2 regions of the Microbulbifer sp. ARAS458-1 genome follow, and region 1 is predicted to be linked to the other one. Evidence: predicted binding sites of a transcription regulator. Region 1 holds the regulator's gene; the other holds the start of a gene.
What was found. The regulator FNR, encoded in region 1, switches genes on or off when oxygen is low (the NO sensors DNR and NnrR bind a similar motif). The targets are predictions, from matches to a motif close to TTGATNNNNATCAA.
Positions count from the first base shown of each region.

Region 2: the regulator FNR is predicted to act here: its motif matches at 1,099-1,112, upstream of AAFH99_RS13700 (DUF3149 domain-containing protein).

Region 1 covers NZ_CP155838.1:3,957,057-3,960,467, forward strand. The annotation lists gene hutX (heme utilization cystosolic carrier protein HutX) at 1-477, shown strand, start outside; gene AAFH99_RS16495 (HugZ family protein) at 492-1,043, shown strand; gene AAFH99_RS16500 (hypothetical protein) at 1,146-1,550, shown strand; gene fnr (fumarate/nitrate reduction transcriptional regulator Fnr) at 1,615-2,340, opposite strand; gene hemN (oxygen-independent coproporphyrinogen III oxidase) at 2,411-3,411, opposite strand, start outside.
Region 2 covers NZ_CP155838.1:3,274,742-3,278,152, forward strand. The annotation lists gene AAFH99_RS13690 (autotransporter assembly complex protein TamA) at 1-299, opposite strand, end outside; gene AAFH99_RS13695 (hypothetical protein) at 509-895, opposite strand; gene AAFH99_RS13700 (DUF3149 domain-containing protein) at 1,223-1,378, shown strand; gene AAFH99_RS13705 (acetoacetate--CoA ligase) at 1,476-3,411, opposite strand, start outside.

The DNA of each region.
Region 1 (3,411 bases):
TCTGGCTTTACTCTGGAGCAAATGGCGAAACAGCTTGATACCAGCGTGCGCGAGATTATTGCCAACCTGCCGACCGAAATGGCATCCCTCGCCGGCAGCGACGCCGTCTGGCAACTGATTGAAGAACTGCCCACCTGGGGCAAAGTCACCGCCATCGTTCAGAACGAAGGCTCCGTGTTTGAATTTAAAGGCGAGTTTCCCAAAGGCAGCATCGCCCACGGCTACTACAACTTCATGCACCACAAAAACCCCTTCCACGGCCACCTGCTGGTCGAAGCGCTGGCCGAAGTCGCCTTTGTCAGCAAACCCCACCGCGGGTCCGAAAGTCACTCCATGGTCTTTCTCGCCCCCAGCGGCAACTGTGTATTCAAAGTATTCCTGGGCCGGGATGCCGAGCGCAAACTCATTCCAGAGCAGGTCGAGCGATTCAAACAATTAAAACAGCAACTGGCAGGCGCCAGTGCTGCACATTCCTGAGGGGAGATTCGGACATGACCGAACACAACGAACAACAAGCAGCGCAGAAAACCAGTGACGGCGCCGACCTGGTGGCCGAAGTTCGCGACTTTATTGCCACCCGCAAACTGCTGAACCTTGCCAGCCTCGCCGCAGACGGCCAGCCCCACGCCAGCACCGCGCCCTTTCTGGCCGCCGATGGCAATTTCTACCTGTACATCTCCGATCTGTCCGAGCACTGTGCCAACCTCAAGGCCAACAGCAAGGCGTCGGTGATATTCAATGCCGACGAAGCGGACACCAAACAGGCCTTCGCCCGCCTGCGTGTCACCTTCAATGTGGTAGCCAGTATTGTCGGCCGCGGTGAGGAACTGTGGTTGCAACGTATCGAGCAGCTACGGGAAAAATTTGGCCCGGTAATGGATCATCTGAAAGATCTGGAAGATTTCCATCTGTTCGAACTGAAACCCAGCGCCGGCCGCTACGTGAAAGGTTTCGGTCAGGCGTACGCACTGGAAGGTCTGGAAAAGCAGGTTGCCCTGCATCTGAAGGATGGCCACAAGGAGAAGAACAGCGACGCGGCCTGACCCGGCTTGCCGGCGAGGGTTGAAGTAGCGCAACAAAACTGCAACGCTATTGCAATCGTCGTTTGTTACTTTTTAGTAACAAGTAACTAAAGAGTAATAATTATGACTTCTCGAAAAGGCTTCCTGCTTCCGCTGTTGCTTCTTGCCGGATGCGCGACAAATCAGGCTCCGCAGCCTCTGACCGCGACAGGTCTGCTGGTTGAGGAAAACGGCAAGTTCTATCTGATGGGCTCGGAAGAACGCTATCACCTGAATTCGGTTCCACAGCTGGATTACGAAAAGTACCTCGGCCGGGAGTTGATCGTTCAGGGGGAAATACCCCGCTACTGTCACCAGGCCTGGGAGGATTCCCTGGTAAAAGTGCACGGTGGCGCAGAGATGGTGGATTTAAACAGAGTTGACTGGTCCGAATGTCTGGAGGCCGACAAGGTCAGCCTGATAACCGCCGATGGTGCCCACCTGGTCTATGACTGGGAAGAGATCGAGCTGGAAGATTACTACTTCTGATCATCAGTGGTGGCCGGTCCGTGATAGCTCTCGTCTGTACCCCTGCCATAGGGGTACAGACAAACTAGCCCTCGTAACTACAGTGTGTTCCCGCCAGTTCACTAAGGGCAATAAGATCCTTTATCGACACCGACCGTCCCTGCACACTGATCAGCTGCTGTTTTTGAAAACGGCTGATCAGGCGGCTGACCGTTTCCGCGGTGAGACCGAGGTAGTTGGCAATATCCATACGCGACATGGAGAGCACAAACTCGCTGGCGGAATAACCGCGGCGGGAATAGCGGCTGGATATATTGATCAATAGAGCCGCCAGCCGACTTTCCGCCGAGCGCTTGCCCAAAAGCAGCAGGGCTTCATTTTCCTGTTTCAGTTCCTCGGAAAAAATGCTGTATATCTGCTTCTGCAAGGCGGGCACTTGCTGCGCAAGTCCTTCCAGCTGCGTAAACGGCAGTACGCACACACTACTTTCTTCCAGCGCTTCAGCATACCCAGGGTGAATACTGCCGCTGTAAGCATCGAGCCCCAGCAGTTCGCCCGGTAACGCAAAGTGCGTAACCTGTACATCGCCTCCGGCGCCAATGACCGCGGACTTGAAACTGCCCGAGCGAATGGCGTAAAGGTTGGTAAAAGGGTCTCCCGCGCGGAACAAAGTCTCCCCGGCTTTGATGATTTTTTTCTTGCGGGTCACCTGCTCCAGGCGCTCGATATCCCCATCGCTCAGCCCCATGGGCAGGCACAGGCGTCGAACGGAACAGTTGCCACAACTGACGGCTGAAGAAGTCTCTTTCATCTCGTTACCGGGACTTTATATTTTATGGACAGGCACCAATGCCTGCATGAATTGTATCCCCAGCATGCTGTCAAAGCACCCGCGAGTATCGGGCGTGTTGGTCCGGGCGATGCAGATAAGTATCAAATGCAGCGGCCGCATTGCGCAAAAACCAGCGCCCGCGTTCGGTGACGTAGAGGTCACGGTTATTTAATCCCAGCAGCCCGTCGGCAAACATCGGCTGTAACCGCGCCAGTTCCACGGCAAAAGCATGCTCAAATGGCTGCCCGGTTCTGGCCTGGATGTCCGATCGGCTCACTCGCAGATGGCACATCAACTCCATGATCAACCACTGGCGGAGTCGATCGTCATCACTGAGATTCCAACCTCGAGCGATGGCCTCTCCACGCTCTTGGATAGCCGCCGCATATTCCTTGTTACTGTGATGGTTCTGCCAGTAGCCATCGCGGCTGTAACTGATCGCCGACGCTCCCAGCCCCACCAGAGCATCCGCCGGCATCAGCGTATACCCCTGAAAATTCCGCGCCAGCCGCTTCTCTTCTGCGGCCCTGGCAAGCGCATCATCGGGTCGCGCAAAGTGATCCATCCCCAGAAAGACGTAGCCGGCCCCAGTCAAGCGCTGGCTGGCCGCGAGTTGCATGGCTATCTTATGCGACGGCGGCGGCATTAAATCCGAGTTGATCAGGCGTTGCGCCTTAAACCGGTCCGGCAAATGCGCGTAGTGATACAGCGCAATACGGTCTGGCGCCAGGTCCAGTACCGTATCCAGTGTTTTATCGAGGCTTGCCACATCCTGCCCGGGTAAACCGTAAATCAGGTCATAGGAAATGGACCCAAATCCGCACTGGCGGGCCGCTTCGGTCAGAAGGCGCACCTGTTCCGGACTGCAGATGCGGTTGATTGCGCGCTGCACGCTCGGATTGAAATCCTGAATTCCGAGACTCAGGCGGTTGAATCCAAGCTCTCTCAACGTCTCCAACGTTTCGCACTCCAGCACCCGCGGGTCCGCCTCGATGCTGTATTCCACTTGATCACCACTGCGCAAATCGAATACGTCCCCCAAACCGAACA
Region 2 (3,411 bases), 680 kb from region 1:
CCCACCTGTAGACCAACGCCGGGAAAACCCGCACGCAGGCGTGGCGGCATGTCGATATCGAGGGATTTGATCCGAAACTGACGCCCAGGTACCACGCGATACAGAATCTCGCCGCCGGTAACCGACTGGCGCACCCGACCATCGTAGTAACCGCGAGAGCGCAACAGTTTTTCCAGGGTTCCACGCTCATAGCGTGCGACGTCGTGGGGGTCCTCGTAGGATTTGAGAACACTACTGGACTTGCGTTGCTCGCTCAGCTGATCTTTCAGCCACTCCTGCAGTTCACGGTTTTCGAGCACCCGGACTTTGAATTTGGGCAATCGGTCGAAAAAGGGAAGTGCAGCGGCAGGCTGCGGCAAAAGCAACAACGCCGACAACAGAACGCCAATTACGAGTGGTATGAATTCCGCTCCACGAGCGGGTAAAGAATCGCGCAAGACAAAAATCCGTTTGCCAACCATCCCTACTGCGACGCCGGGAGACCCAAAAAGTTGCTTCGCACCCTGACTTATTGGGCGGCGCGGGAAGGTCTGTCAGCAGGCTCCAATAGCGGGTTGCAGTTTTTGATCACCACGCGCCCCTCCAGCAGATTGCCCTTGGAGTATTCGGAAAAAATACACTGGTTGGTTTCGGGATCGTAGTTCTCTACCCAGAGATTGTCTTCCTTCCAGGTGGACCCCAGGTGGCGCTGGCCGTCTGGCACGCTGATGTACATGACACCGCCAAAACGCTTTACGAAGACCTGTTCGAAGTGGAAGTAGTAGGCAAGCCAGCCGGACAGGAAAACAATGGCGCCGACGACAGCCCCTTTGCCCAGGCTGCCAAGTCGACTACCGGCAAACAGACAGAGCACCACCAGGGAAATGACTGCGGCCCAGTAGAGATAGGTAATCATGCGGATCTTCCGTGAATTTATTCAGTTTATAGGCGTGGAATCACTACTCCACAGGGTAGCGCAGTTTGGCGGATAGGACATGCCGAGAGCAAGTGGAAGCGGGGGTAAATGACCAGTGAATCTTCATTTTCCCGCTGAATGGGGCGGAGGGCTCGGTAGCACATCTCAACGGGGTTTTCGGCGAGCGCCTATTGAGCTGTCGATTGATTCAGATCAAGAGCGGCGACACGCCGCACTTTAGACTGGCGGCAACTTAGCAAGAGCAGTGAGGCTACCTAGCGCTGAGACTGCTATCCAGACCTATCGCCCCCCTTGAGGAGCCCGAAAATGGACGCAATGATCGACCTTTTCACCAGTTTTTCCGGCCTGTTGAGCCTCGGTATTATCGCATTCGTGTGCCTGATGGGTGGCTATATCACTCGTATGGCTTTACGTAAAATGAATGAGGAACTTTCCCGCCAACCGCAAAAGGCTGCTCACTGATACTGACGGCGACTCGCCGGGCGAGCACCCGCTTTACCCGGCGTTACCTGTTGGCGCCTGCCCTCTGCAACTTGCCCTCCGTACACAAAGACCACGTTTAATCTCCGGCCAGTTCCGGCAAGTCCTCGAACAATTTCAGGGCTTGCGGATTCGCCAGCGCTTCCTGATTCTTCACCGGCTTGCCGTGTACCACATTTCGCACTGCCAGCTCCACAATCTTGCCGCTGATGGTGCGGGGGATATCGGCCACCTGAATCACCTTCGCCGGCACATGGCGAGGGGTGGTATTAGCGCGAATGGTGGTGCGGATTTTCTGGATGAGGTCGTCGTCCAGGCTAACCCCTTCCCGCAACACCACAAACAGTACGACACGTACGTCATCGCGCCAATCCTGACCGATACAGATACTGTCCAGTACCTCTTCCACTTTTTCCACCTGCCGGTAGATTTCCGCGGTGCCAATACGTACCCCACCAGGGTTCAAAACGGCGTCGGAGCGACCGTAGATGATCACTCCTCCGTGCTCGGTAATTTCCGCGTAGTCGCCGTGAGCCCAGACACCGGGCCAGCTCTCAAAGTAGGCCCCGTGGTACTTGCTGCCGTCGTCATCGTTCCAGAAGCCGATCGGCATACAGGGAAAAGACGTGGCACACACCAGCTCGCCCTTCTCCTCCTGCACCGATTTGCCATCATCGTTCCAAACCTGCACAGCCATTCCCAGGCCGCGGCACTGCAGCTCACCGGGGTACACAGGCAGTGTCGGATTACCCAGGGCAAAACAGGAGACGATATCGGTACCACCAGAAATGGAACTCAGGCACAGATCCGCCTTGATGTCCCGGTAAACGTAGCGGAACCCCTCGTGGGCCAGTGGTGAACCGGTGGAGAGTACCGCACGCAGCTGCTCAAGCCGATGGGATTCACCGGGTTTGCAGCCGGCCTTTTCCAGGGCGGCGATGTACTTGGCGCTGGTACCGAAAACACTGATACCTTCCTCATCGGCCATATCCCACAGGCACTGGGCCGCCGGATAAAACGGCGAGCCATCATAGAGCACCAGCGTGGCGCCGCAGGCGAGCCCGCTAACCAGCCAGTTCCACATCATCCAGCCACAGGTTGTGAAATAGAACAGCGTATCGTCGCGGGAAATGTCCGTGTGCAGGCGGTGCTCTTTGATGTGCTGCAGTAAGGTGCCGCCAACCCCGTGCACAATGCACTTGGGTACCCCGGTGGTGCCGGATGAGTACATGATATACAGGGGATGATTGAATTCGGTCTGCACAAATGTCAACGCACGTGCGGGAGCCGCATTCACAAAGTGATCGAGACTGATGGCGCGATCCACAGCCGCGATAGCGGTTTCCGTCTGCTCCGGCGAACGCGCCACCGGCACGACGACCAACTGCTGAATGGAATCGATCTGATCGACGATCTGTTCAAGGCGCGGCAGAGAGTCAATCGTCTTGCCATTGTAGAAATAACCTTCGCAGGCGAACAGAATCTTCGGCGCGACCTGACCAAACCGGTCGAGCACGCCATTGATGCCAAAGTCTGGGGAGCAGGACGTCCAGATGGCCCCGAGACTGGTAGTGGCTAGCATTGCCACTACGGTGTCGATGATATTGGGCATAAATCCCGCGACCCGGTCGCCCGTTTCTACACCGGCACCGGCGAGCGCCGCCGCCAGCCGCTCTACCCGCTCGAACAGTTTCCGGTAGCTCAGCTCGCGGCGGCCACCATTTTCCAGACGCTCGATCAGCGCCACCCGGTCATCGCGAAAACGCAACAGGTTTTCGGCGAAATTGAGCCGCGCATCGGGAAACCACTCGGCACCAGGCATGGTGTCTTTGCCCAGAATCCGCTCGCCCCGCTCACTGGCGATCACTTCCCCGAAGTCCCACAGCTGGCGCCAGAAGGTCTCGCGATTATCCACAGACCACTGGTGCAGGGCGTGGTAGTCCGGCAGTGACTGCTGATGGACTTCGTTCACCTGACGGCGAAATTGATCCATCTGGGTCGCGGCGATCGCCTCT